DNA from 3 places in the Mesorhizobium sp. LMG17149 genome. Region 3 is predicted to be linked to each of the others. Evidence: riboswitches for the same ligand, from Rfam matches in the RefSeq annotation. Region 3 holds a riboswitch; each other region holds the start of a gene.
What was found. A riboswitch is a leader RNA that binds a small molecule or an ion and turns the genes downstream of it on or off. The one in region 3 is predicted to bind thiamine pyrophosphate.
Positions count from the first base shown of each region.

Region 1: linked by a shared signal. The riboswitch ahead of NP945_RS15985 (YkoF family thiamine/hydroxymethylpyrimidine-binding protein) and the one ahead of thiB (thiamine ABC transporter substrate binding subunit) in region 3 are both predicted to bind thiamine pyrophosphate.
Region 2: linked by a shared signal. The riboswitch ahead of thiC (phosphomethylpyrimidine synthase ThiC) and the one ahead of thiB (thiamine ABC transporter substrate binding subunit) in region 3 are both predicted to bind thiamine pyrophosphate.

Region 1 covers NZ_JANIFL010000006.1:226,899-236,380, forward strand. The annotation lists gene NP945_RS15965 (glycosyltransferase family 39 protein) at 1-1,523, shown strand, start outside; gene msrA (peptide-methionine (S)-S-oxide reductase MsrA) at 1,656-2,174, shown strand; gene NP945_RS15975 (formyltransferase family protein) at 2,556-3,587, shown strand; gene NP945_RS15980 (hypothetical protein) at 3,627-3,947, opposite strand; TPP riboswitch at 4,143-4,256, shown strand; gene NP945_RS15985 (YkoF family thiamine/hydroxymethylpyrimidine-binding protein) at 4,247-4,855, shown strand; gene NP945_RS15990 (ABC transporter permease) at 4,959-5,711, shown strand; gene NP945_RS15995 (ABC transporter ATP-binding protein) at 5,708-6,475, shown strand; gene NP945_RS16000 (ABC transporter substrate-binding protein) at 6,468-7,487, shown strand; gene NP945_RS16005 (isoprenylcysteine carboxylmethyltransferase family protein) at 7,660-8,355, shown strand; gene NP945_RS16010 (hypothetical protein) at 8,735-9,361, shown strand.
Region 2 covers NZ_JANIFL010000013.1:74,763-84,244, reverse strand. The annotation lists gene thiS (sulfur carrier protein ThiS) at 1-172, opposite strand, end outside; gene thiO (glycine oxidase ThiO) at 141-1,142, opposite strand; gene thiC (phosphomethylpyrimidine synthase ThiC) at 1,139-2,974, opposite strand; TPP riboswitch at 3,079-3,195, opposite strand; gene NP945_RS26810 (hypothetical protein) at 3,303-3,530, opposite strand; gene NP945_RS31880 (hypothetical protein) at 4,193-4,654, opposite strand; partial or broken gene NP945_RS26800 (SMC-Scp complex subunit ScpB) at 5,490-6,075, shown strand; gene NP945_RS26795 (DUF433 domain-containing protein) at 6,609-7,259, shown strand; gene NP945_RS26790 (DUF5615 family PIN-like protein) at 7,264-7,641, shown strand; gene NP945_RS26785 (ATP-binding protein) at 7,663-9,482, opposite strand, start outside.
Region 3 covers NZ_JANIFL010000008.1:140,299-149,780, forward strand. The annotation lists gene NP945_RS20260 (ABC-F family ATP-binding cassette domain-containing protein) at 1-1,553, opposite strand, end outside; gene NP945_RS20265 (thiamine diphosphokinase) at 1,555-2,199, opposite strand; TPP riboswitch at 2,287-2,401, shown strand; gene thiB (thiamine ABC transporter substrate binding subunit) at 2,445-3,443, shown strand; gene thiP (thiamine/thiamine pyrophosphate ABC transporter permease) at 3,684-5,306, shown strand; gene thiQ (thiamine ABC transporter ATP-binding protein) at 5,299-6,081, shown strand; gene NP945_RS20290 (M48 family metalloprotease) at 6,339-7,808, shown strand; gene NP945_RS20295 (RNA polymerase factor sigma-32) at 7,833-8,696, opposite strand; gene NP945_RS20300 (amino acid ABC transporter substrate-binding protein) at 9,020-9,482, shown strand, end outside.

The DNA of each region.
Region 1 (9,482 bases), on a different contig from region 3:
GCAGTTCTGTTCCAGGCGACTGGTGGCAGTCGTCGATCTGGCCGGGGCTGACGCGCTATCCAGAAGCCGGCCTAGCGCTTTTATGCCTGACGCAGATCCTGTGCTGGACCGTGATGCCGGCGCTTGTCGATGCCGCCCCGCCCGGCGATGTCGTCGAGAGCTTCATGTGGGGCCGCGAATGGGTGCTTTTGACCTACAAGCATCCGCAGCTCCCCGGCTGGCTGCTCGAGATCAGCCATCTTCTGACCGGATCGTTCCGCTGGCCGCAATATCTGCTCGCCCAGCTTGTCGTCTCGGCGACCTTCGTCTTCGTCTACCTGCTGGCCCGCGACATGCTCGGGAGAACCCGCGCGCTGGCCGCCGTGCTTTTGATGCCGTCATTGTATTTCTTCGGCTGGCCGACACCGCAGTTCAATCATGATTACGCGCAGATGCCCTTCTGGGCCGCAATCTGCTGGCTGCTGTGGCGTGCGGGCCGTGGCGGTGGGCCGGGCTGGTGGCTGGCGCTCGGACTGGTGTCGGGCGTCGGGCTCTATGCCAAGTTTTCCACCGGGCTGCTGTTGCTCTTCGGGGCGATCTGGCTGTTGTCGGACACGCGGGCACGCAATCGGCTCGCCACGCCCTGGCCCTGGCTTGGGCTCGCGGTTTTCCTCGCCGTCGCCGCGCCACTGGCCATCCAGCTCTACCGCATCGATTTCCTGCCGCTGACCTATGTCGCCGGCCGCGATGAATGGGTGTTGGTCCACCGCGCCCGCCTTTACTATATCGGTGTCCAAATGGCGGGGCTCTGCGGCTTATTGCTGGTGCTGTCGATATCGGGGCTGTTGCGGCGTTCGCCCGCGCCGGAACAGCCCATTGAGCGCGGCGCGCTGGCCTATCTCGTGTGGATGGGGCTTGGTCCGGCGGTGCTTGTCATGGTGGCCTCGCTGTTTACCGGCGCCGGCGAGGCGTGGGGCGCGCCGATGTACAATCTGATCGGCGTTGTGGCGATCGCCTTGCTGGGTCATCGGCTTGGCGCCGTCGAACTGCGACGGCTGGCGATCTGCGCGTTCGCCTGCATCCTCGGCATGTCCGGTGCCTATGCGGGCATCCGCTGGACGAGTTGCAATTTGCGCGGGCGCATGGATGCCGTCTGCTGGCCAGCGCGGCAGATTTCGGACGAAGCCGAGGCGGTCTGGCACGCGGCGGTGCCCGGTCGGCTCGACATCGTCGGCGGCGATACCCGCATCGCGTTGCTGGCGGGCCTCAACGCCTATGACAAGCCGTCGATCTTCACAGACCTCGACATGCGGCTCGCCCCCTGGATCACCAGCCAGCGGCTGCGCGATCACGGCATGCTCCTGGTCTGGCCCGGGAGCGGCGTGCCACCTCGGCTGCTGGCGTGGCTGGGAAACATCCCGGTCAAGACCGTTCTTTTCGACTGGTCGCTCAGGGCACCACCGGTGGCGATCAGCTTTGCCGCCATTCCGCCTGGCATGAAGCTACCGGGTTTGATCGACAGCCTCACCCAACCGAGCAATTGAGGTAGATCCACCGCGTCCGCTGGACGAAGCAGGTGACAATGCCCATTTATGGCGAGACCACTTGCTTTCACGCAATTCCAGACGGAAAACCGCTACACACTTTTCCTGGAATTGCTTTTGAGGAGACGTGACATGGCGACTTCGACCGAACGTGCAGTCCTTGCCGGCGGCTGTTTCTGGGGCATGCAGGATTTGATACGGCGCTATCCCGGCGTCATCTCCACCCGTGTCGGCTACAGCGGCGGCGACGTGCCCAACGCCACCTACCGCAACCACGGCACCCACGCCGAAGCCATCGAGATCAATTTCGATCCGGCCATCATAAGCTATCGCACGCTGCTGGAACGCTTTTTCCAGATCCACGATCCGACGACCCGCAACCGCCAGGGCAACGATGTCGGGACGAGTTATCGCTCGGCGATCTATTACACCAGCGACGAACAGAAGCGCGTCGCCGAGGACACCATCGCCGATGTCGATGCCTCGGGCCTGTGGCCGGGCAAGGTCATCACCGAAGTCGCACCCGTTGGTCCGTTCTGGGAAGCCGAGCCCGAGCATCAGGACTATCTGGAGAAATATCCCAACGGATACACCTGCCACTTCGTCAGGCCAGGCTGGAAGCTGCCGGTTCGCGAGACGGCGGTTTCGTAGATTCGCAACTGCGATTTGCCCTGCATTGCTGCTCGACGGTGTCGTCGAGCAGGTCATCGCATCCAAACCCCTTTCAGTCAGCGCACCGTGTCGCGTCGGCCATTGAGCTTTCACAATATCCGAGCGCTCTTCGAACGCCTTCGTCAACGACGAATGCGGATGCGGTAGGCAAACACGGTCAGGTGGTTGACAGCCTGCCGTATCGCAGTCCAATTGCGCAGGAAGAGCTGATTTCGGGAGACGGGCCGTGAAGAAAATCTGCGAAAAGCCAGTGTTTGTAAAACGCGAGCGTCTTTCGGTTGTCACTGCCTTGGCATCGCCTTCCACTCAGCCGACCTGACAAGCTCGCCCTGATCTGTCGGCCCGTTTGAGCCGCCGAAGATGAGGCCGATCGCATCGACCGATCACTCGGAGCCGATCACAGCCGTTTTTGTCCTCGATATCTCTAACCATACGGGGCCTCTGCTCGCCGGCTGGCTAGAGGCTGGAAATGCAATTGGCGCGATCATCGTGCCCGGGTTCCGGCGTCGTCCCACCGGTTTCAGCATCGGCAATTTCCGACGAAGGCTTCAACGCAAGCTACTGCTCAGGCGGTTTGTCGGTAACACGCCTGTCAAGTTGATCGAATTTGGCCGCCCTTACGATTGGAATGCGCTTGGTCGCCAATTGTCTGACCTCCGCGCCGATGTGCTGGTCTGCTACACTTTGCCTGTCTTGATCCCTCAAGAGGTTCTTGGCCATTTTTCCAAAGGCGGGGTCAACCTCCACCCGGCGCTGCTCCCCGACTATCGAGGGCCACATCCGACCCAGCGCTTGGCCGTGGACGGCCGGTGTGCGGCTCATGGCGGCGTCACGCTCCACAAGATGTCCGCCGGTTTTGACGAGGGTGACATTCTCGGGCAGGTGCCGTTTTCCGAAGCTGACTGGACCTCGAGAGAAGCCTTGGCCGACAGCACGGCAACCGCTATGCGGATCCTGGTGAGCGAGGCGGTGCCGGCCTACTGCCGGGGGCTGTTGTCAGGAATGCCGCAGCCGAAAGGCGACTTCGTCTGGGCACGGCTTCAGCCCAGCCACCTGATAATCTCGCCGGCCATGGCGGTCGAGCATGTTGTACGGCTATGGCATGTGCTCGGCCTTCTGCCAGGCATCTATCTTGAAATCGGAACGCGCAAAGTCAGACTGGGATTCCAGATCAGAAGGCTGGGGCCTTGCACAGGAAAGGCTCCGGTCAGGCGGTGGGGAACAGTGGAATTCGATCTCGCCAACGGTCGGGTCCTGTATTTTACCTACGGTAGAGTGCTCAAACGGCTGCTCAATTCAAAACACCTGTTTTTGCGCCCGCCCGCCGGAAAACCCGCTCCACAAATCCGGCTGTTCGGTAAAACGAGTGCTGCGGACCAGAGAAACGGATGAAGCCGCTGGGCGATGCCCAGCGGCTTCATCCGTGTGCGGTTACTTGCCACAATTATTATCGTTTACCGTTGGCGCCGTCGCGTTACCATCGGCGTCCGTCTGCGCGCCTTGCGGGTTGGTCGGGCAATTCTGATCCGCGTTCGAATTCATGTCCCCTACCGTGCCAGTCGTGCTGTTGGTCGTGCCCGGGTCGACAGTGTCCGGCTCGACCGTATTCGGTGAAGCCGGCGTGTTCGGCTCAACCGTCACCGATTTGCCGCTGCCGCTTCCATTTGCGTTGTTGCTGCCGGCGCTTTGCGCCATGGCTGACGTGGCCAGACCAATGGTGAGAACCGAAGCTGCGAGGATTTTCATGAACATGGTTTGTCTCCATTTCTGTGAAGTCGTCGCTTGTTTTCTACGAAAGTGATCGCGTTGCGACTGTGGGGACAACCGGTCGCGGCGGCGAAGGTTCCCGACAAAATTCCGCTCAGGCGCACCGTGACTGGCGCAATGCTTTTGGCGCAGTGCTCTGAAAAAACGGCTTTCCCTTGAACTCGAATGATGCTTTAAGGCGCACATCCACAGGGGTGCTCCGTACGGTCGGGGCTGAGACGGGGGCGGCAAGCCCACAGACCCTAGAAGCTGATCTGGGTAATACCAGCGGAGCGAGGCGGGCGATGTTTTCAGGCGCACAGATTTCCCTATACCCCATGACCGACGAATTCGTCGGTGTCATTCTTGGCGCGCTCGGTGCGCTCGATCCCTGGCGCGACAAGCTCAGGATCGAGACCGACGACATCTCGACCTTGCTGGTCGGGCCGCCCGAAGTGCTGTTTCCCGCCATGCGCGACCTCTTCGTGGCGGCGGCACGCAGCGGCAAACATTGCGTGTTGTCGGCCGCCATCTCGCGCGGGTGCCCTGGCGAGCCGGATGACCCGATCTGCCGCTCCGATGCACTTGGCGGGCCTGTCGGGCCACTCGGCCCGCGCAAGGATGCGGCCATTGCGGCGGTGCGCAATGCTGCTGCCACCGGCCAGCCGGCGGCGGCGCAGTTCTCGCTCTATGTGATGGGCACCGACGACCACATGGACGAGATCTACGGCTGCATCGATTTTCTCAAGCAGTCCGGCGTCTATGAGCGTTCCAAGCATTTCTGCACGAAACTGCGCGGTGATGCCGGTGCGATCTTTTCGGCGCTGGACGAGGCCTTCTGCCGCTTCGGACCAGGCGCCGGCCACGTAACCCTCGACGTCACGGTCTCGGCCAACAGCCCGTCGGCTGTCTGAACCAGCCGCGCTTTCGCGCTGCCGTCAAAGGTTGTCTCCCGTGGCCACATCATCAGTCGCTTCGCGCCCGATCGCGAGCCTTCTTGTCAAGGCAATGCCGGCCATGATCTCGGTCGGTTTGCTCCTGCTGGCGTGGGAGCTTTATGCCACCTATGCCGGCATCAGGCCGACGACACTGCCGGCGCCGTCGCGCGTTTTCGAACAAGCGCTGCTCAATCGCCAGGCGCTGGCCGACAACGCCATTCCGACCATCGGCGCCACGCTGCTCGGCTTTGCCTGTTCGCTCAGCGCTGCCTTCGTGCTGTCGATGCTGGTCGACTTCTTCCAGCCGCTGCGGCGTGCGCTGTTTCCTGTCTTAATCGTCAGCCAGACCTTGCCGCTGGTGGCGATCGCGCCGCTGGTGGTGCTCTGGTTCGGCTTCGGGCTGGCGCCCAAGATCATGCTGGTGGCGCTGGTTACCTTCTTTCCGATGCTGGTTGCATTGGTCGAGGGTTATGAGTCGACCGAGGCCGAGATCGGGCAAATGCTGCGCGCCATGGGGGCAGGGCGCTGGCGCATCTTCGTGCTGGCACGGCTGCCTTCGGCGCTGCCCTATTTCTTCGCTGGCTTGAGGATCTCCATCACCTACGCCGTGGTCGGCGCGATCTTCGCCGAATATGCGGGGGCCGCGAAGGGGCTGGGCATCTACATGCTCAACGCCAAGAACAATTTCCGCCCCGATCTGGTGCTGGCCGCCGTCGGTGTCAGCGCTGCCCTGACCCTTGTCCTGTTCGGGTTGACTGTACTGCTGCAGCGCCTTGCGATGCCCTGGGAGCGGGCCGGACAGGAGACCGCAGGGAAGAGGCCGCGGCGATGAACCGGCTCGAGCTGCGGCATGTGCGCAAGGCGTTCGGTGGGCTCGACGTGCTGGCCGATATTTCGCTTAGCGTCGGCGCTGGTGAATTCGTCTCGATCCTTGGACCCTCGGGCGCCGGCAAATCGACACTCTTCCAGCTCCTGACCGGCGCCGAGCATGGCGAGGGCGAGATGTTGTTCGACGGCGCGCCGCTCGACGACCACGGCAGGCATTTCGCCTTCATGCCGCAGCGTGACGCGCTGATGCCGTGGCGGCGCATCCTCGAAAACGCGACGCTCGGGCTCGAAGTGCAAGGCATGAGGAGACAGGCGGCGCGGGCGCGCGTTGCGCCGTTGTTTGCCGAATTCGGGCTTGCCGGCTTCGAGCGGCATTTTCCAGCGCAACTGTCCGGTGGTATGCGCCAGCGCGCGGCCTTGCTGCGCACGGTGGTGCAGCAACGCGACATGCTTTTGCTCGACGAGCCGTTCGGCGCGCTCGACGCGCTGACCCGCACGGCCATGCAGCGCTGGCTGGAACAGATGTGGCGGCATCATCGCTGGACGGCGCTCCTGATCACCCATGACGTGCGCGAAGCCGTGTTCCTGTCCGACCGCATCTATGTGCTGTCGGCGCGCCCGGCCCGCATCGTGCGTGAAATCAAGGTGCCGCTGCCGCGCCCGCGCAGCCTTGGCGGCGATGCCGCGCGCCAGGCAAGTACGCTCGAGGCCGAGATTCTCGACATCATCCTCAACGCCACCCCATCCAAAGGACACGATCATGACTGACTTGACGCGCCGGCAGGCCTTGTTGCTGACCCTTGCCACGGGCTTTCCGCTCGTTGCCGGATCGGGGCGAGCCCAAGCACAATCGGCACAAAAGGTCACCGTTGCCCTCGACTGGACTGTCAACACCAACCACATCGGACTGTTCGTCGCCCGCGACAAGGGCTTCTATCGCGAGGCCGGGCTCGAGGTCGACATCCTGCCTTACAGCGATACCGGTGCGGGCACGCTGGTTGCAAATCGCGTCGCCGATTTCGGCATCAACGGCACCATCAGCCTGTTCACCCAGAGAACCGCCGGAGCGGACCTGAAGGGCGTCTATGCGGTGGTGCAATCGGAAACCGGCCGCGTGGTCTTCAATGCGGCCCGCAGCGAGATCGTAAGCCCGAGAAACCTCGACGGCCTGACCTATGGCGGCTTCGGCAGCGCCTGGGAAAACGCCCTGATATCGACCATCATCCGCCATGATGGCGGCAAGGGCAATTTCGAGACGGTGACGCTCGGCACCTCAGCCTATGAGGCGCTGGCCAATGGTTCGGTCGATTTCACGCTCGAAGTCTCGACCTGGGAGGGTGTCGACGCCGAGCTCAAGGGCGTCAAACAACGCAGCTTCGTCTATGCCGATTACGGCGTGCCTGACGAGCACACGACACTGATCTCTTCGAGCGAAGCCTATCTCCAGGCAAACCCCAAGCCTGCGGCCGCCTTTGTCCAGGCGACGCGGCGCGGCTACCAGTTCGCGGTCGATCACCCCGAAGATGCGGCAGCCCTGCTGATCGCGGCCAACAAGGATGCGTTGACCAATCCGGCGCTGATCCACGCCTCACTGAAGGCGCTGATCGACGGCCATTATCTGCGCAGCCAAAGCGGCGCCATCGGGACGATGGATCCGGCCAAGATGGGAGCGATCGGCGGCTATCTCTTCGCGTCCGGCATTTTGCGTGATGCCGACGGCAAGCTGGTTGCTCAACGCCCGGATTTCGGGAGCTATTTCCGCAACGACTATCTGAGCTAGTCTGGCAAAACCAAATGAGATGGGTCGCCAGTCTTTCTGGGCGACCGCGTGGAGCAGGTCGTCTGGGAGTGGCGCCCTGGCTCCCCGATAGCCAGTTTAATGCCGATCTGATCTTGTTGATTAACTGCCCGGCAATGGTTGCGTGCAAAGGTCGCCCTGAGGGATCATTGGGGTGTTTGCATTGCTCATATCAAAAAGCGAGGCGCTTTCGCACATCAGTGACGGCAGGATTTTGTCCGCAGCCCGAACGCGCGAAATCCTGGTGGATTTGCGCGAAGGTTTCTTTCGGATCTGCGCGTTGGCCTTCGCGGGCATGTTCGTCTACCGCGGCGTATCTCACCTGATGCTCGACCCGACCCGCATCAATGTGGCGCTGGTGGCAATTTCCGAGATCCTGACCTTTACCTGGCTGCTTCTGTCGCGGCGACCACAGGTACGCGACTGGAACCCGCTGACGGTGGTTGTTTCGGTGGTCGCCAGCTTCGGTGTCGGCTTCATCGACCTGGAACCGGGCGTGGCCATCATCCCGATCTATGCCGCCGCGCCGCTGCAAGTCCTGGCGTTGGGGTTCGTGATCTGGGGGAAGATATCGCTAGGGCGTTCTTTCGCCATTCTGCCGGGCAATCGCGGCGTGATGACCGACGGTGCCTACCGCCTGGTGCGGCACCCGATCTATGCCGGATACCTTGCCGGTCATGTCCTGTTCCTGCTGTCGGCCTTTTCCTTCTACAATCTTGCTGTCTACGCCGCGATCACCTTCTTCCAGGTTCATCGCATCCTGCGCGAAGAGGCGCTGTTAGCCGCGACGCCGGAATACCGGGACTATATGAAGCGCGTCCACTACAGGCTGTTCTACGGGATCGTCTGACAAGCGGGCCAGCGCAGAATCGTTCGGCCTGCACTCACGCTTGCACTCTCTCGCTCCCGCATCCGCCGACAGACTCTGGCCACTTGCAATCATCGTGGCGGTCTTGCTGATCTTGCGAGAGGCTCATGCGCTGTCCGGTGTACGGCCTCGCAGTAAGACGAGCAGAGTAACGTCCGATTATCAATGGTCTTACGCACTGTTAGTGTAAAGAGAAATTATTCCAACTTTATTACAATTTTATTTCAGAAATTTTGTTGATGTATACCACGCTTCAGATCGAGTATTCTCTCTCTGAAACTGAAATTCATCACCTCGCGTAGTTGATCTTGCAATCGGCCTCTCGCCAATTGCTTTAGCGCAACGACAACAGGAGAGTGTTATGGCTCACACCATCAAGACAGTCGCCAACATGTTGGCGGGTAGTGCGGTAATCTTAGCCCTTTCCCTGCCCGCCAATGCTGCGGGAATCGGCCTTGGCGTTGGTGCCTCGGTGGGTGGTAGCGGCGGCGTCAATGCCGGCGTCGGGGCTTCCGTTGGCGGCAGTGGCGGCATCAGCGCCGGCGTGGGCGCCTCGGTGGGCGGCAGCGGTGGTGTAAAGGCCGGGGCCGGTGCCAATGTCGGCGGCTCGAGCGGTGTCAATGCTGGTCTCGGCGCTTCGGTCGGCGGCAGCAATGGCATCAATGCCGGCGCGGGCGCCAATGTTGGAGGATCTGGCGGCATTGCTGCCGGCCTCGGCGCCAATGTGGGCGGGACGAGCGGCGTCGGCGTCGGTCTCGGCGTGGGTATTGGGGGCGGCATCAATCCGTCCAATCCGTCGAACCCGAGCAATCCGTCCAATCCGTCCAATCCGTCAAACCCCAGCAGGCCGAGCCTGCCGGGTGTCGTGGCCCAGATGTCGGATAGCAACGTGGCGCGAATGAAGAAGCGCTGCGTCGACGTGCTCGGCAGCGAAGGCGCTTACGACCGCGACCTCCGGCAACTCTGCCTCCTGATCGCGCGCCGCTGATGCTGGAGGTGCCGGGACTGGAGGTGCCGAACCGGCCCTGAGGCCCGGCCGCATGTTCCTGGCCTCCGGCCGGTCGGAAGGCCCGCCACACTGGTGGGCTTTCCGCGTTCATTGGCGTGCC
Region 2 (9,482 bases), on a different contig from region 3:
TTTCGATCCGGTCGCCGTCGCTCAACTGGAACTCCGCGCGGTTGGCTTTGTGCACGAGGTCGCCGTTGACGGCGGTGGCGAGCCAATCGCCCTCATAGTCGAGCGCGGCAAGCAACTCGGCCAGCATGGTGGCGGCAATCTCACGCGCCTCGCCGTTGACCATCAGTTTCATGAGCATGCTCCTTGGTTCTGTCTTGACTGAAAACCAGGTCGGCAGCCTGGCGCGCCATGGCGGGGGCGAGGAGAAAACCGTGACGATAAAGACCGTTGATCGCGATGATCTCACCGTCTGTTTCGACGCGTGGCAAATTGTCGGGAAATGCCGGACGGACACCCACACCGGTTTCAACGATCTCGGCCTCACCAAAGGCCGGATGGAGGGCATGGGCGGCGCCCAGCAGCTCCATCATGGAACGCGCCGTCACCGGTCCGGCGCTCTGGCTTTCAATCATCGTCGCTCCGATCATGAAACGGTGATCGGTGCGCGGCACGGCATAAAGCGGAAAGCGTGGATGAAGCAAACGGACCGGCCGCGACAGCGAGACATCAGGCGTGCGAAGGATCAGCATTTCGCCGCGAACACCGCGCAGCCTGTCATCGGCCGCTGCCATTCCCATGCAGTCTATCTGACGGGCGAAACCCGAAACAGGCCGGGCGTCGCAGCCGAAGTGGAATTTGACACCCATGGTCGCAAGCTTGTCATGAAGTGCCGCCATCGCCTGGCGTGGGTCGAGGTGAGCCTCGTCGGGGAAGAGCAATCCACGCCGGAAGCGGCCGGCGAGGTCGGGTTCCAGGAGCGCAATTTCGTTTTCATCGACGCGCCGATGCCCTGACGTGCGACTGGCGAACCGGTCAAGCTCACCGGCATCACGCGGCGCGGCCACGACCAATGTCCCGGCCCGTGTCACCTGACCCGACAGCACCGCATCCCACCAGTCGGCAGCGTCGCGTCCGAGATCCAGCACCGGCTGCTCCGCGCTTTCGCGCTCGCACCATGGCGCCAGCATGCCGCCGGCGAACCACGACGCGTTGCCGCCAAGGCCATGCCGCATCTCGGCGACTGTAACCGTCGCGCCGCGGGCGGCGAGTTCGAAAGCGACGGTGAGGCCGGCAACGCCGGCCCCTTTGACGAGCACCCTCATGATGGTTTGGGAGCCTCTGGCACGACCGGTACGCCAGTCTCGTCAGCTGGCATGTAGAGATCGCCGCCCTCCCGGTATTTTGCCGCCATTGCCGCCATGCCTTCCTTCTGAGCCTCGGCACGGATGTCGTGGGAAATGCGCATGGAGCAGAATTTCGGCCCGCACATCGAACAGAAATGTGCCAGCTTGTGCGCCTCCTTGGGCAAGGTCTGGTCGTGGAAGGACCGTGCGGTTTCGGGGTCGAGCGACAGGTTGAACTGGTCCTCCCAGCGGAACTCGAAGCGCGCGCGCGAAAGGGCATCATCCCTGGTTTTCGCTGCCGGATGGCCCTTCGCCAGATCGGCTGCATGGGCGGCTATCTTGTAAGTGATCACCCCAATCTTGACGTCGTTGCGGTCGGGAAGGCCGAGATGCTCTTTCGGCGTGACGTAGCAAAGCATGGCGGTGCCGAACCAGCCTATCATGGCGGCACCTATGCCTGAGGTGATGTGGTCATAGCCCGGCGCGATGTCGGTCGTCAGCGGCCCCAACGTGTAGAACGGCGCCTCACCGCACACTGCGAGCTGCTTGTCCATGTTCTGCCTGATCTTGTGCATGGGGACATGGCCCGGGCCTTCGATCATCACCTGGCAGTCCTTTGCCCAGGCAATCTTGGTGAGTTCTCCAAGTGTTTCCAGTTCGGCGAATTGCGCCGCGTCGTTCGCATCGGCGATTGAACCGGGACGAAGGCCGTCGCCGAGCGAGAAGGAAACGTCATAGGCTCTGGCGATGTCGCAGATCTCCTCGAAATGCTCGTAGAGGAAGCTCTCCCGGTGATGGTGCAGGCACCATTTGGCCATGATCGAGCCGCCGCGCGAGACGATGCCCGTGACCCGGTCGACGGTCAGCGGTATGTAGTGCAGCCGCACGCCGGCGTGGATGGTGAAATAGTCGACGCCTTGCTCGGCCTGCTCGATCAGCGTGTCGCGATAGACCTCCCAGTTGAGGTCCTCGGCGATGCCGCCGACCTTTTCGAGCGCCTGATAGAGCGGCACCGTGCCGATCGGCACCGGTGCATTGCGCACGATCCAGTCGCGGATGTTGTGGATGTTGCGGCCGGTCGACAGGTCCATCACCGTATCGGCGCCCCAGCGGATCGCCCACACCATCTTTTCGACCTCTTCGGCCATCGACGATGTGACAGCCGAGTTACCGATGTTGGCGTTGATCTTCACCAGGAAATTTCGCCCGATGATCATCGGTTCGCTCTCGGGATGATTGATGTTGGCGGGAATGATTGCGCGTCCGCGCGCCACCTCGTCGCGCACGAATTCGGGTGTGACGAAATCTGGGATCGCCGCGCCGAAGGCTTCGCCGTCGCGTTGCAGCTTGCCGCGCATCACCTCGCGGCCGAGATTCTCGCGGATGGCTACGAACTCCATTTCTGGCGTGATGATGCCGGCGCGCGCATAGGCAAGTTGGGTCACCGCCTTGCCCTGCTTGGCCTTGAGCGGCCGATTGCGTATCGGAAATTCCGGTGTCAGGCGCTCGCCGGTGGCGAATCCATTGTCTTCCGGCCGGACGTGGCGGCCGTCATAGGCTTCGACATCGCAACGCGCCGTGACCCATTCGTGGCGAAGCCGGGCAAGGCCTTTTTCGATGCTGGTTTGGACTGATGGATCGGTGTAGGGGCCGGACGGATCGTAGACGGTGACGGGCGGTTCGCCGGCCGTCGGATGGACGGAAATCTCTCGCATCGGCACTTTGATGTGCGGATAAAGGACGCCGGACTTGTGGATTTTCCGTGAGGCGGGCAGCGGTCCCGTCGATACGGCGGGGGTGAGGGCATTCATCGTGAGGCTCCTTTGCTCATGCATTGGAGACCCAGTTCTGTGCCGGAAGGATGAAAAGACGCTTCTGTCGACCTGCCGAAACAGGATATCGGGCGTAAACTCCCGCAAAAGCGCTTGCACCGTCCCTACGCCAGTATGAACTGGATCAGGTTCAACGGGTCACTGCGCCGCGAAAGCCAGCAGTATCTCAGCCCCTTGCCGGGACTCCCCTGGTGAATGCGCCGAATTGAACGGGCCGGCGCTATTTTGTCAAGCGCATTTGGCCCGCGGCGCTGATCGGCGGCCAATCAGACCGGGCAGAAAAGCTCGCGCATGCGTCGGGGACAAGTCACGCCCCGTAGACCAGGGCTGGAATGGCCAAAGTCTCATTCGCTTCGTGAAGGATGGAAAAACTGTATCGGCCATGTGCGTCGAGATCGACCGAGTAGCTCAGGCGGTCACGGATGTGGTTATCCTGGTCGAAGGCGACGATTTGCGGCTTCAGCGAGGTGATTTGCACCACGTCCAGGTAGATGGAGTTGCAGATATGATCTGGTCGTCGGGCTGGCAGGTGCAAGCGGCCGCTCTATTCAGGATGCGGCATCGGCGGCGTTCCCGATACCAATGATATCTTGCGGGCAACTTATGCAATCACCGGCTTCGTAAAACCCGACGGCGGCGGCCGTGTCCTGGCGCTGAGGATGTGCCGCTGTTCCAGCAGAGAAATCGCGTGGGCGCGGAGTTTTCGCTCTGCGAGGAAGAGTTGACGCAATCGTTTAGCTTGCTTGCAGTTCGTAGAGACCCGCCTTTGAAAGCAACTAAGCTATTGCATTGATATGTTGGTGCGCGATCGATCGCTACATAGCCGGCCGCCATTATCCGAGTATTGATCCGCCGGTGTTCGTGTTGCCGTATATGGCAATCCCTGCGAGATCGTCGCGGCCGGATCGGCCGCACCCTCTAGTCATAAAAGGGGAAGCGACCGAGAATTCCGCTGCCGAAAACTTCTCTGGCTTGGCTATGCATGCGGTAGATGAGATCGCCGCCTACCGCGACCTGGTCGAGGAAGGCATCGACGCCCAGTTCGGACAGCCTGGTTATCGCAATGCGTTAGCGGCTCAGACTTGCGGTCTCGAGAGCGGCCTTTGGGGGTCACCTCTTTTTTGTTTCAGAGGTTGGAAGACGGCTGCTCGTTACCCAATAGAAATGGCGACTACGGAACGCGATCGATCGCGGCCATCAGGAAACACCTGTCTTCGGCTCAACCTCGACATGGCGTCCGATCGACCGCAGATATACAGCTATCTCGTCCATGAGATGATCGCGTTCGCCGTAGATCTCAGCAATCCTGCGCAGCTGTGGCTCGACGGACCTCCGTTGCGCCGGCGTCAAATCAGCATCGCCAAAGACATATCCCAAGTTGCCAATCGCGCAAATGTTGCAGCCGGCCTCCACAACTGCTTGCACGAATGCCGGAATGTCTTTTTCTTGCATAGTCTTCATGTCGAACCTCTCGTGAATGGCGTGCTTGCGCGCCCATGCTGCCTTTTCAGCGTGTCCTCTGGGCGGCGCAAGCCTTGAGCGTAATTGTGCCGGGCAACCTCGACTATCCCGTCTGCCACGCTCTTTAGAGTCGGTGGGGTCTGGTGATTGCAGGCTGGGCCACTCAAAAGCCTGCAAGAAGAAAGTCATGGCGACCATTGCTCAAGATCGCGAGGGTGCGTGCAAGACCTTCCGTTGGCAGTCATGCACGCTCACCCAGCAACTGGGTATTGAGCAACTGGGTCTCACGTCGCGGGTCTCGTGTGCTTCACAGCCGAAAATAAGGTACCACCGTGGCTATTCTCAAGTGCAGGCTACCTCTTCAGGACACGGCGGAGTGCCTTCCGACGCACCCCTGGTGCAACGTGCGACCTAACGAGACACATCTCGTTCGCGTTCCCTCGACCTTTCTTCGTATTGCTGCTTGCCCTGCGATTTCAGGCCCTCTGCTAGCTTCTCGGCCGCTCTTTGGCCTGCAATGTCACTATTCAAGATCATATCCGACATCCCTGGATGGTCATAACCGTAATGCGCATGCAGTTTCCCTCACGAGCAGCGCCTATCCGTCGATTAGTTCGTCTTCCGGAACCCGAAGCCCTTTTTATCCGGCGTACCTATCCACCATTCAACCGGTATACCTTTCCCAACTTTGGCGGACCATTTACCTCAGGCATGATCATCTCGCGTGACATTTTTTTTTGGCGCCATCATCGCACGTGGCATTTTCTAAAAACCAAGACGTGTCAATTTGTAAAATCAAGGATGCGGCCGCGCCCGTTGCGAGGATTTGCAGGTAGCTCTTCAGCCCCAACACGATGTGTGAGGCGGCGGTGGAAAAGGCAACCGACGGCGTCGACGCGTCCTTTGATGATCGCAAGCGATATGCTTCGTCGCGAGCCCAGATTGCGGTCTCGGGCACAAGGCGAGATCACAGTTCTGCGATCTGTGGTAACGCGAGCCCGCAAAGCGCCGCTGCGGCCACCGCTTTTGGAATCTGGACGGGATTCGTCGTCGTCTGAGATCAGTTGATCGAGCAGTTCGCGCGCGCGGGACGCGCTTGCGGTGCAGTCTCTCCCGCGAGCTCGCCCGTGACCTTCTCATCGACGACATCCGAGAGCTGCGCGGACGGCCCTATGACCTCGTCGCTGTCGCCGGCGGCTGGAAGCACCTGACACGGCCGGCCTATGCCGATGCCATCCGCGCCTGCGGAAGCAGCGGGCGTGCCGTCGACCTGACGTGGTCGGACGTGCTGATGCTGATGTGCATCGGCACTTCCAGCCGATTACCCGCGCCGAATTGTCGTCGGTTTTCGGGAAGTAATCAGTCGCGACCTGATCGGCCATCTGCGGCACCGGCCTGATCGCGTCGAACCCGCGCAGTCCGACGCCCGGCGCTCCCTACACCTATGTGACGACAAAAGCGTCCTGCTCGAGTTCGGCCTCGACACGCTTCGCGATCTCCCGGACTGCGAGGCGCTCGAGGATGCCGGGCTGCTGAGCAGAGATGAGCTGCTTGCTGGTGAAATTATGCCAGAGTTGGCTAGTGGCCATGAGGATGCGGGTTTGGATACGGAGGAATAGCTTGGCGCTGCAGACGCTGTGGCCACCGGGCTTGCGAGTGCTTCCAGCTTTCCATAGCGAATCTAGCGCGCCCAAGGGCGTCCGAAATTTGTAGGCAAATTTCGGACATGGACACGGTCAGCGACGTCAAGCAGGCAGCGGTATGCGGCCTCTGCACCGCTGTCGCCCAAAAATTCGTGGCCATGGGCAAGCCCCACTTGAGACCCCCAGAGAGAACGCTCGTGAGCGATGGAAACGGTTTTGGTCCAAAGCTTGATACAGATGGCCTGCAGATGGGTGTAGGGTTTCAAAGCGCTCGAAGACGCGCCTTCGCAGAGTTAAAAGTCCGCGACGAACTCGTGTGTCGTTTGTCGCCAACTGCAAATTCGATAGTTAGCGCAATTATACTGCGCCGAGTCTGCCATCTCGAGCCCCAAGGGTTTGTGAGGCCTCTCGGCTCACCACCGCCTTTGCTAACCGCCGTGATTCCAAAGACGCGTGCCTTTACGGAGGGGGTCAAACGGCCTATATTATTCTTTATAAGGAGAAGAATAATGGGCACACTTGCTCGCATCTACACCCCCGCAGAGGCAGCCGCCGTCAGCGGGATAGGAATCAAGGCCGTGCACAATGCGATCGACAAACGCATTGTCGATACTGTGCCAAGCACTGCTCGGCGCATCGGTGGGGTCGTCCGACGGGCATTGACCGGCGAGGATTTGCTGCGGCTCAAGCTTTGGTATGGCGTGGGTGCGACATTGCCCGCTGATCGTCGCTACCGCCTGTTCGAGGAAATCAAAGCTGCCCCAAGGGCCAAGACCGTAAGGGCCGACGACCTGCTGATCGTCGACGTCGCCGAGGCACGTAAACAGCTCAAAGCGCGCATCGTGGATCTTGATGAAGCGGAGGCCGCCATCGGCCGCGTTAAAGGGGTGATGGGCGGAGAGCCTGTCTTCAAAGGAACCCGCATCCCTGTTCGTATGATCACGACGATGCTAGCGCAGGGCGCAGATGAAGCGGAGGTTCTGGAGGGATATCCGAAGCTAACGCCGCGCGTGATTGAGCTCGCCAGAATGTGGGTCGCCGCGCACCCGGTTCGTGGGCGGCCTAAGAAGCTGGTCGAGCAGGGCGTGAAAATAAAGTCGTCGAAGCGCGTGGTTTTGAAGGGCGACCCAGGTCCGTCGGCCAGGTCGAGACGCGTGTGACCTCGTGAGGTTTCTGATCGATGAGTGCCTGCACACGTCTCTGGTTGCGGTAGCCCAAGAACGCGGACATGAAGCAAACCACGTCAACTGGCTTGGGCTAAGCGGCGAAACCGACTGGGACCTCATGCCGCTCATTATCGATGAGGATTTCACCTTCGTCACCAACAATGCTAAGGACTTCAGGAAGCTCTATGCCAAAGAACCGGTTCACGCCGGCCTGGTTATCGTCGTCCCTCAGGTCGGGCCTGAAAAACAGAGAGAGCTCTTCGATGCTCTCCTCGAGGATCTTGGCCCAGAGGAATTCCTGATTAATGAAGTTATCGAAATCGAGATCGAAAACGGCATTGCAATCGTAACACGATACGATCTGCCGTCGCCCTAGCTGAGGCTGCGCGATCTCCGCTTATGACCGACCCGGTTGCCAGTCGCTCATCTGCAAAATGTTACCGCCGAGTTTTGCAAACGCGCGTTGGCGGCAGGAGAAAACGAGAATCTGCTGATCGTGTGATTGACGATGCAAAGCGTCGAACATGCGCTCGATGCGGTCGTCATCGGAATAAACCAAAGCGTCATCCAGGATAACCGGTGTGGGTCGGCCGTCGCGGGCAAGCAAACGGGCGAAGGCCAGACGTGTCAGAACCGAAAGCTGTTCTCGCATGCCGCCACTCAACCTATCGACATCCTCATCCTGACCATTGCGGCGAACGGTCTGTGGCAACAGTGTGTTCTCGTCGAACACTATGGAGATGTCATCGAATAGCAATCCAAGCAGCGGTCGCAGCTCGGACATGACCGGCTTCAGATAAAGATCGCGTGCCGTCGAGCGCGCAGCGACCAGCGTCGTGCGCAGCCGGTCGAGGACGGCTTTTTCGAATTCGAAGCGTCTCGCTCGCTCTCCAGCGATTTCCAATTTTTCTGTGGCCTCGCGCAAAGCTTCTTCCACCGCGTCGTCGGACCGAGTGCGAATATGGCCATTGAGATCGGCCAGGGTTACACGCAACTGACTTGCTTCCTGTGTGGCGGCATCCTGAACCGAACGGGCGCGGCGCAGAACGGCTTCAGCGCTGGTGAGATCGCGAGCGCCGTCGCGCAGGGGAGCAGCGCGCATTTCGGCCGCTTCGCGCAGCTTTTGTCGTGCGGTGGCCTCGGTGAGCAGCAAGCGCCCCTTTTCCTCGCGCGCTGCATCGGGTCCCAATATGACCTCGAGGCTGGTCAGTTCCGCCTGGATGGTGACATAAGCCGTCTCCGCAGCCATGACAGCCTCGTCGGCATGGCTGCGCAAAGGCAAGGCCTCGCGCACGCTGTTGCGTGTTGTCGCCACACGCTGCTCGGCTGCGGCATGATGTTGCCGGATCTGTTCTGGATCGACTTTGAGTTCGAGGTCCCCGGCCCCGAGGGCACTCAGACGAGCAAGCTCCTCGTGTAATTGCTGTATCCCCTTGGGCGCGAGATCGGCAAGTCGCTGACGCGCCAAGCCCAGTTCGGTAGCTTTGTCGCGCGCTTCCACTAGGCGCTGGCGTGCCGTCCTGAGGCTATCGACACCGAGGGACGCAAGCAGGCTGCGGTGCTTCGCTTCGGCGTCTTCGATGGTCCGGTCGGCCTGCTGCGGCCGATTCGATCGCAGGGTCAAGGCTCCGATGCCGGCAATATCCAGGCGTACGGTGCCAGCAAAGCTTTGGTCTTCTGCATGGGGCAAGGGCTTGGCATCGATGGTCACCAAATCGGCGGCGCCGTCCCGGTATTCCATGCATAGCGTCGGCAGGGTTGCCAGGTGAGCTGCACGAAGGCTGGCGATCTCGATTTCGAGCGCCTGGAGTTGCTCGACAGCTTGTTCCGGCACCGCCAGCATCGCCAGTGCTGCCTCTCCATCTTCGATCTGGGTTCTGGCGACTTCGGCTTGTTTCAACCGGTTGTCCGAGCCGGCCAGTTGTTCGGCAGCGTCACGCGCCAAAAGAGTCGCATCCAGCCGCGCGAGCAATTCGCGTGCTTCGCGCTCTTCCAGTTCGGCTGCTTGAACTTCGCCCATCGCTTGTTCGTTTTCGGCAATGGCAGAAGCGCGCCGATCGAGAACCTCACTGCGGCGAAGCTGCGCAATCGTCGACTGCTGGCGCAAATCCGTGGCTCGTTTGAGCGCGGTCCGAAAACTATCGAGGGCCTGCTGCGCCGCGTCGTGGTGAATTGCGGCAAGGGCAGCTTCCGCCTCGGCGGCTTTCAAGGCTTCGC
Region 3 (9,482 bases):
TTGGCCGTCACTGGCGCTTCGCCGTTTTCGGCCTTCGCGCGCGCCTTGCGGTCGTCGAGCCTGGTGCCGCCGCGCTGCGCCAGCATGTCGGAGTAGCCACCGGCATATTCGATCCAGCGGCCGTCACCATCCGGTGCAATCAGGCTGGTCACGGTGCGGTCGAGGAAATCGCGGTCGTGGCTGACCAGGATGACGGTGCCGGCAAAGCCAGCGACCAGTTCCTGCAGCAGTTCCAGCGTCTCCATATCGAGATCGTTGGTCGGCTCGTCGAGCACCAGAAGGTTTGCCGGCCGCGCCAGCACCCGCGCCAGCAAGAGCCGTGCCCGCTCGCCGCCGGACAATTCGCGCACCGGGGTGCGTGCCTGCTCCGGCTTGAACAGGAAATCCTTCATGTAGGAGACGACGTGGCGCTGCTCGCCATTGATGACGAGGTTCTCGCCGCGCCCGTCGGTGAGATATTGTGCCAGCGTCTCCTGCGGGTCGACCGCCTCGCGCTTCTGGTCGAGCGTGGCGATCTCCAGATTGGTGCCGAGCCGCACCGAACCGGCGTCCGGGTTCATCTCGCCGGTCAGCATCTTCAAGAGCGTCGTCTTGCCGGCGCCGTTCGGCCCGACCAGGCCGACGCGATCGCCGCGCTGGATGCGGGTCGAAAACCCCTTGACCACGGTGAGATCGCCAAAGCTCTTCTCGATGCTCTTCGCCTCGATCACCAGCTTGCCGGATTCGGCGGCGTCGCTCGCCACCATGGTCGCCGACCCTTCGGCACCCCGATGGCCGCGAAAACGCTGGCGCATGGTCTGCAACTCGCCGAGCCGGCGCATGTTTCGCTTGCGCCGCGCTGTCACGCCGTAGCGCAGCCAATGCTCTTCGCGAACGATCTGGCGGCCGAGTTTATGCTGCTCGCGCTCTTCTTCCTCCAGGACCAGGTCGCGCCATTCCTCGAAATGGCCAAAGCCCTTGTCCAGCCTGCGGGTCTGGCCGCGATCGAGCCAGATGGTGGCGCGCGACACACGTTCGAGAAAGCGGCGGTCGTGCGAGATGACGATCAGTGCCGAGGAGGTGCGGATGAGTTCTTCTTCCAGCCATTCGATGACCGAGAGGTCGAGATGGTTGGTCGGCTCATCGAGCAGCAGGATGTCTGGCTCCGGCGCCATGACGCGGGCAAGGGCAGCACGCCTCGCCTCGCCGCCCGACAGATCGTTCGGACGTTCCTCACCCGACAGTCCGAGGTGCTCCATCAGATAGCTGGCGCGGTAGGGATCGTCGGCAGGGCCAAGCCCGGCCTCGACATAGGCGCGGACAGTGGCAAAGCCCTCCATGTCGGGCATCTGCGGCAAATAGCGGACAGTTGCCGAAGGCTGGCGGAACACCTCACCGTCCTGCGGCTCGATCAGGCCGGCGGCGATCTTCAGCAGCGTCGACTTGCCGGACCCGTTGCGGCCGACCAGTGCGATCTTGTCGCCGGCCGAAGCCGTCAAGGCGGCGCCGTCGAGCAGCGGCGTGCCGCCGAAGGTCAGTTTTATCCCGTCGAGGTTGAGAAGAGGCGGGGCCATGTCAGCTTTCAGGTAAGGGATAGGGATGAGCGAGCAGCATCGCGCGGCCATGGTCCAGTGCGATTTCGAGGTGGCCCTTGACCTCGTTGGAGATGGTCAGCGACGAGCCGAACACCACCTTGACGTGGTTCAGCGGCCATTTGGCGCCGGTGACGGTCAACCCGGCAAGCTCGGAAAAGCCGAGCACCGAAAACAGCGTGCCGTCGGCATAGTCGAAGCCGGCCGTTCCGCGCAGCAGGGGAATGCCTTCCTGGGCGCCGCTGGTCAGGAGCACATCGGTCCCGGCCTCGGCCAGCCGCAGGGCAAGCGCCAGATGCAGGAAAGCGTGGTCGGCGCGCTTGCCGCCGAAAGCGCCTGCGAGCACCAGGCGGGTCGCGCCGCGCTCGAGTGCGGCGGCAATGGCCAGTTCGCCATCGGTCTGGTCCTTTTCCGCCGGGAAGGTCCGGCGCGGCAGGGAAGCGAGATCGTCAGGCAGGTTGGCTGGCACGGAATCGAAATCACCCACCCACAGCTCCGGGACAAGGCCGAGCAGCCGTGCATGGCCGATGCCGGCGTCGGCTGCGATGACGCGGGAGCCTTCGGCCTGGCGGTCGAGCCGTGGCGTGCGGATGAGATCGCCGCCAAGCAGGATGGTGAATGTGCTCATATCGTGTGGCCCTTACCAGCCCGGCACGGGAAACGGAAGGCGGCAAACTCCCACTTGCGTGGCGGATCGGCCCGGCCTATGTGTCGAAACGCTCTAACGGGGTGCCGGACGCGATCTTCGCGGACCGGCTGAGAGGCAGTCTCGCCAACCCGCTGAACCTGATCCGGTTTGTACCGGCGGAGGGATTAGACGTTTCGGACAGTCCGACGCCTCAATTCCTTTCAATTCGAACGAAGGAGGCGCCGATGCGCACGCTTGTATACGCTCTTGTTTCAGCAACGGTCGTGGCCTTGTCCGGACAGGCCTTGGCCAAGGACAAGCTCACCGTCTACACCTATGAGAGCTTCACCGCCGACTGGGGCCCGGGTCCCGTGGTGAAGAAGGAGTTCGAGGCCGAATGCGGCTGCGATGTCGAGTTCGTATCGGTCGCCGACGGCGTCGCGTTGCTCAACCGCGTCAGATTGGAAGGCGCATCGACCAAGGCCGATATCGTGCTTGGCCTCGACACCAATCTCACCGCCGATGCCAAGGCGTCAGGCTTGTTCCCGCCGCATGGCGGCGTAACTGATGTCAACGTGCCGGGTGGCTGGAGCGACGATACTTTTGTCCCCTTTGATTACGGCTATTTCGCTGTCGTTTACGACACCGAGAAGCTGAAGAACCCGCCGAAAAGCCTGAAAGAGCTGGTCGAAGGCAGTGCCGACGACAAGATCGTCATCCAGGATCCACGCACCTCGACGCCGGGCCTCGGCCTGCTTCTGTGGGTCAAGTCGGTTTATGGCGACAAGGCGCCGGAGGCCTGGGCCAAGCTCAAGCCGAAGGTGCTGACCGTGACGCCGGGCTGGAGCGAGGCCTATGGGCTGTTCACCAAGGGCGAGGCGCCGATGGTGCTGTCCTACACGACGTCGCCGGCCTATCACATGATCGCCGAGAACACCGGGCGCTACCAGGCCGCCTCCTTCGAGGAGGGCGAGTATCTGCAGATCGAGGTGGCGGGTATCACCACGACGGGAGCCAAGAATCCGCTGGCGGCCAAGTTTATGGCCTTCATGACCGGGCCTAAATTCCAGGATGCCATTCCCGAGACCAACTGGATGTTCCCGGCCGGCAAGACCGACAAGCCGCTCAATCCGGCCTTTGATAAACTGGTCAAGCCGACCAAGACCTTGCTGTTCAGCCCGCAAGAGGTCGCTGCCAATCGCAAGGCCTGGGTCGATGAATGGCTTGCGGTGATGAGCAAATAAGTTTGCTATCGAAGATGAGTGCTCTACGGCGCCCCCCTCTGTCCTGCCGGACATCTCCCCCGCTTGGGGGGAGATTGGCTGCCATCGGCGAATTCGCCAATCGCCAATGCTGCTGGAGTGAGCGAGGCGTCGAAATTGCCAATCTCCCCCCTTGTGGGGGAGATGTCCGGCAGGACAGAGGGGGGCGCGAAGGAACGCAATCCTTTGTAAGTGCCGCGATCCGGAGATTGGTGGTCCGGCGTGCGACGCGCAGCCTCTGATCCCCGCGTCAGCGCCGGCATTGTCGCGCTTGCCGCGATCGCGCTGCTGATCGGCGGCGCGTTTGCCGGCCTGCTTTTCGAGGGCGCCCATGATTTCTCGGGCGCCTGGGCAGCCTTCGATCCCTATCTGCTTCGCGTCATTCGCTTCACGCTCTGGCAAGCGGCGCTCTCGACGCTGCTTTCGGCCATCCCGGCGCTGTTCGTGGCGCGGGCTCTGTCGCGACATCCACGTTTCTTCGGCCGCGCCTTCATCCTGCAGATCTTCGCCGTGCCGTTGGCGCTGCCGGCTATTGTCGCAGCGCTCGGCATTCTGGCGCTTTATGGCCGTGCCGGCTATTTCGCCGGCGTGCTTGCCCTGATCGGCGGCGGAAGCTGGCCGGGTATCTATGGCCTGTCCGGCATCCTCGTCGCCCATGTCTTCTTCAACCTGCCGCTGGCGACGCGGCTGTTCCTCGAGGCGCTGCAGACCATACCGGCCGACCAATGGCGGTTGGCGAGCCAACTCGGCATGGCGGCGCGGCCGGCGTTCCGGCTGATCGAATGGCCAACGCTGCGCGCCGCACTGCCCGGCGTCGCCGGGCTTGTGTTCATGCTCTGCATCACATCCTTCACGATCGTGCTGACGCTCGGCGGCGGGCCGGCCGCGACGACGCTGGAGGTCGGCATCTACCAGGCGCTGCGCTTTGATTTCGATCCCGCGCGGGCCGTTACACTGACGCTGTTGCAGATTGCCCTGACCTTTATCGTTGTGCTGGCCCTGACGCGCCTGGGCGCCAATGTGGTCGGCGACACCAATTTGCCGGTCGCGCAACGTCGGTATCTCTCAGTCCATCGGAGCGAGACCTGGTTGAACGCGCTACTCATCATCCTGGCGCTGCTGTTCGTCGTTGGGCCGATGGCGGCAACCGTGATGGCCGGGTTGGGTGCGGATCTCGGCCGGTTGGCCGGTGAGGCCACTGTCCGGCAGGCAACGCTGACCAGCGTGGTGCTGGCCTTCCTGTCGGCACTGCTCTCGGTGATGCTGTCGCTGGCGCTGACCATGGCGCGGCGGGCACTGGCGCTGAACCGCCGTGCCGGCGCAAAGACACTGCTCGAACACGCTGCCGATACAGGCGCCGGCTTTGTCCTTGTCGTGCCGCCGATCGTCGTCGGCGCCGGCTGGTTCCTGTTGCTGCGCCATGCCGGCGATGTCTTTGCCATCGCCCCGGTCATGGTCGTCACCGTCAACGCGGTGATGGCGATGCCATTCGCCCTGCGCGCCGTGCGTCCCGCCTATGATGCGGCGAGCGAGCGTCACGAACGGCTCTGCGCACAGCTCGGCATTGCGGGCTGGAACCGGCTGATGCTGGTCGACTCGCCGTCGCTGCGTCGCCCGCTCGCCACGGCCTTCGCTTTCGCCATGGCGCTGTCGCTGGGCGATCTCGGTGTCATTGCCCTGTTCGGCAGTGATTCCGTGCAGACATTGCCCTACCTTCTTCTGGCACGGATGGGCAGCTACCGCACCGAGGATGCCGCCGGCCTGGCACTGCTGCTCGGCCTCGTCTGTCTCGCGTTGATCGTGGCGGCGCACTGGCTGGGAAGGGAGAAGGTCCGCGATGCGTGAGAGGGCGGCCAGCAGGCTCGAGAAGGGCGCGCCGGTGCGGCTGGACAAGGTGTCGTTCAGTTATGGTGAGGTGCCACTTGTCTTCGACGTCGAGTTCGCCACGGCGAAGATCACCGCCATCATGGGTCCGAGCGGTTCGGGCAAGTCGACGCTGCTCAATCTGGTCGCCGGCTTCGAGACCCCACAATCGGGCCGCGTGCTGATCGGCGGGGCCGATGTCAGCGCCGAGCCGGCCTCGGCGCGGCCGGTGTCGATGGTGTTCCAGGAGAACAATCTCTTCGCGCATCTTTCCGTCGAGCAGAATGTCGGGCTCGGCCGCTCGCCCTCCCTGGGGCTGACCGAGGCGGACCGCGCCGCGGTCGCCGAGGCGCTTGCGCGCACCGGTCTCGCGGGCAAGGAGAAACGCCTGCCGCGCGAGCTCTCCGGGGGCGAACGCCAGCGCGTCGCACTGGCCCGCGTGCTGGTGCGCGACCGACCGGTGTTGCTGCTCGACGAGCCCTTCGCTTCGCTCGGACCCGCTTTGCGCGACGAGATGCTGGATCTGGTTGCTGCCGTTCATGCCGAACGCGCCATGACGGTGCTATTTGTCACCCACCAGCCCGAGGATGCACGCCGCATCGGCGAGCACATGGTGTTTGTCGACAATGGGTTGGTGGCCGCAACCGGCAAGGCTGATGATTTCTTTACCGGGGCTGGTCCGGAGGCGTTCCGGCGCTATATCGGCGCGGGTGCTGGATATTCCACATCACGCGATGTTGCCCGGAAGCGGACATAATTTACGGTCAAACCGGCTCCAGGCGATGTGGCGTTTGCTTGCCATGACCGGGGGAGTGTGGCTAGGTCGCCCTACCGGTCCGGCACAGGCCGTGATTTGCCTGCAGTATCCGCCGCCCGCCCTAAGGGACGGGCAACGGATGCTGCAGCAGTTTGAGATAGCGCATGACACGTTCCGAAGATCGCCCCCGATTTTCGTGGTCATGCGCCGGGACCCGAAAGGAAGCCGTTCTGGCGATCGGCGCTAACACATTGGGAATGAAACCGCTGGCGCGTTTTCTCGCGCTGGCCGGTTTTGCCGTGGCGTTGGCAAGCTGCCAGATGTTCACGCCGCCGGAAGTTCAGGAATCCGGATTCCAGCCTTCCGACAAGCCGATCACGGTGGACAATGTCGGCGCCAACAACAAGCTCGCCGAATTGGCCAAGGCGCAGCACCCGCGCATCCTGGCGACTTATGGCGGTGAATATTCCGACCCCAAGCTCGAGCGCATGGTCGCCAAGGTGGTCGGTAGTTTAACGGTGGTGTCCGCCAACCCGACACAGACCTATCGCATCACCATTTTAAATTCGCCCAACGTCAACGCCTTCGCGCTGCCGGGCGGCTATCTCTACATCACCCGCGGCCTCCTGGCGCTGGCCAATGATTCGGCCGAGCTTGCCGCTGTCATCGCGCATGAGATGGGCCACGTCACCGCCAATCACGGCCTGCAGCGCCAACAGCTCGAGGCAGAGGAAGGCCTGGCGACCAAGGTGGTTTCCGATGTGCTCGGCGACAGCCCGACCGCCAAGGCGGCGCTGATCCGCGGCAAGCTGAGGCTGGCGCAATTTTCGCGCAACCAGGAGCTGGAAGCCGACGCCATCGGCATCAAGTCGATCGGCGAGGCCGGCTACGATCCTTTCGCCGCAGGCCGCTTCCTTCAATCGATGTCGGCCTATACCGATTTCCGCTCGATCAGCGGCGCCACCGACGCCAGCCTGGACTTCCTGGCCACGCACCCCAACACGCCGCAGCGCATCGATCTGGCGCAGCGCCATGCTCGCCAGTTCGGCGCGCCGGGCGTCGGCACGCGCGACCGCGATTCCTTCCTCGCCGGCATAGACGGCCTGCTCTATGGCGACACGCCCGAGGAAGGCTATGTGCGCGGCGAAACCTTCCTGCACCCGGGCCTTGGCGTGTCGTTCACGGTGCCGGACGGCTTCATCATCGACAATTCGGCGGCAGCGGTGACGGCCACCGGCCCCGGCGACATAGCGATCCGTTTCGATGGCGTTTCCATCGACAAGAACCGGGCGCTGACGGACTATATCCGCAGCGGCTGGGTGGCTGGTCTCGTCGACAGTAGCGTCAAGCAGGAAACCATCAACGGCAATGAGGCGGCGACCGCGCATGCCGGCGCCGAAGGCTGGCAATTCGACATAGCGGTGATCCGCGCCGGCGGCCAGGTCTACCGGCTGCTGACCGCGGCCCCTTCCGCCAGCACGTCTCTGGACACGATCGCCCGTTCGGTAAGCGGCTCGTTCCGGATACTGAGTGCTGCCGAAAAGGCGGCGCTGAAGCCGCTGCACATCCGCGTCGTCACCGTCCAGCCTGGGCAGACGATGGGTTCACTTTCGGCGCAGATGGTCGGCGTCGACCGCAAGCTCGACCTGTTCCGCGTCCTCAACGCGCTGTCGCCCGGTGCCGCCGTTTCGGCCGGCGACAAGGTCAAGATCGTCACCGACAAGTAGGCGCCGCTGGACGCCTGCCGCCGTTCAGGCGGCAGTCGCCATGAACTCCGGATTCTGCTTCACCAATGCGACCTTGAGCTTTTCCATGGCGCGGGCCTCGATCTGGCGGACGCGTTCCTTGGAGATGCCGAGGGTTTCGCCGAGCGCTTCGAGTGTCGCGCCCTCGTCGTTCAGCCGCCGTTCCTCGATGATCCTAAGCTCCCGTGCGTTGAGCGCGCGAAGCGCCTCCCTCAGCCAGAGCGAGCGGCGCGCGACATCGATCTTGTCGCCGACGATCTCGTCGGGCAGCGGATCGTCCGAAATCAGGAAATCCATGCGCTCGGTCGAACCCGCATCGTCGGCAATAGGCATGTTGAGCGAGGAGTCGGGCGCCGAGAGCCGCGAATCCATCATCGCCACATCGGCTTCGGAGACGCCAAGCGCCTCCGACACTTCGCGATAGAGCGTGGCGTTGGAGAGCGGCTCCGTGCCATTCGCCAACCGCGCGCGCAGGCGTCGCAGGTTGAAGAACAGCGCCTTCTGGGCCGAGCTGGTGCCGCCACGCACGATAGACCAGTTGCGCAGGATATAGTCCTGCATCGAGGCGCGGATCCACCATGTCGCATAGGTCGAGAACCGCACCTCGCGCTCCGGCTCGAAGCGGGCGGCGGCCTCGAGCAATCCGACATGACCCTCCTGGACCAGATCGCCGAGCGGCAGGCCGTAATGGCGGAACTTGGAGGCCATGGAAATGACCAGCCGCATATGAGCGACGGTGATTGAGTGCAGCGCGTTCTGGTCGTTGTCCTCTTTCCAGAGCAATGCAAGCCGATGCTCTTCGTCACGCTCGAGGTAGGGAGCCTTCATTGCCGCGCGGACCATGATCCGTCCTGCCGTGTCTTCCATCATGAGGCGCTCCCTGGGTGGTGCGAATGACTTTGCAAAGTTGGCTGCCGCCCGGGTTGAAATGCCGGCGTCGTGCCCTAGAACAGCCAGAACTGCCATGCGCGGGAAAGGTTCCGCGACCGCAGCGGCGCGATTGTGTTGCCTGAAGGATTCTCAGGAGGTCCGAGATGGCTGCGATCACGAGTGAAAAAGCGCCGTTTAGAGAGTATGGTTTCATAAACCCGCCGTTTTTGAAATCCTGTTCCTTATTTTTTCGGCTTGCATCTGTCAGTTTCCAGCGCTCACAAATATGCCGGCCAGCCGGCCAAGGACGGGATCACAGAAAAATGAAATGGCTCAAGTCGCTCATTATCGCCGGAACGCTGCAGGCCCTGGCTGTCGCTTCAGGTCATGCCGGCCCCAATCTCGACCAGATCAAGCACGCCGGTGTCATAAAGATCGGCACGGAAGGCACCTATGCGCCGTTCACCTACCATGACACGTCCGGTGCACTGGTCGGCTTCGACGTCGAAATTGCCAAGGCGATTGCCGAGAAGCTTGGTGTCCAGGCCGAGTTCCTCGAAGGCAAGTGGGATGGACTGATCGCCGGCCTCGACGCCAATCGCTACGACGCCGTCATCAATCAGGTGGGCATCACCGATGCCCGCAAAGCCAAGTACGACTTCTCCGATCCCTACATCGCCTCCAAGGCGGTGCTGATCGTGCGCGGCGACAACACCGACATCAAGAGCTTCGCCGATCTCAAGGGCAAGAAGTCGGCGCAGTCGTTGACCTCGAATTTCGGCAAGC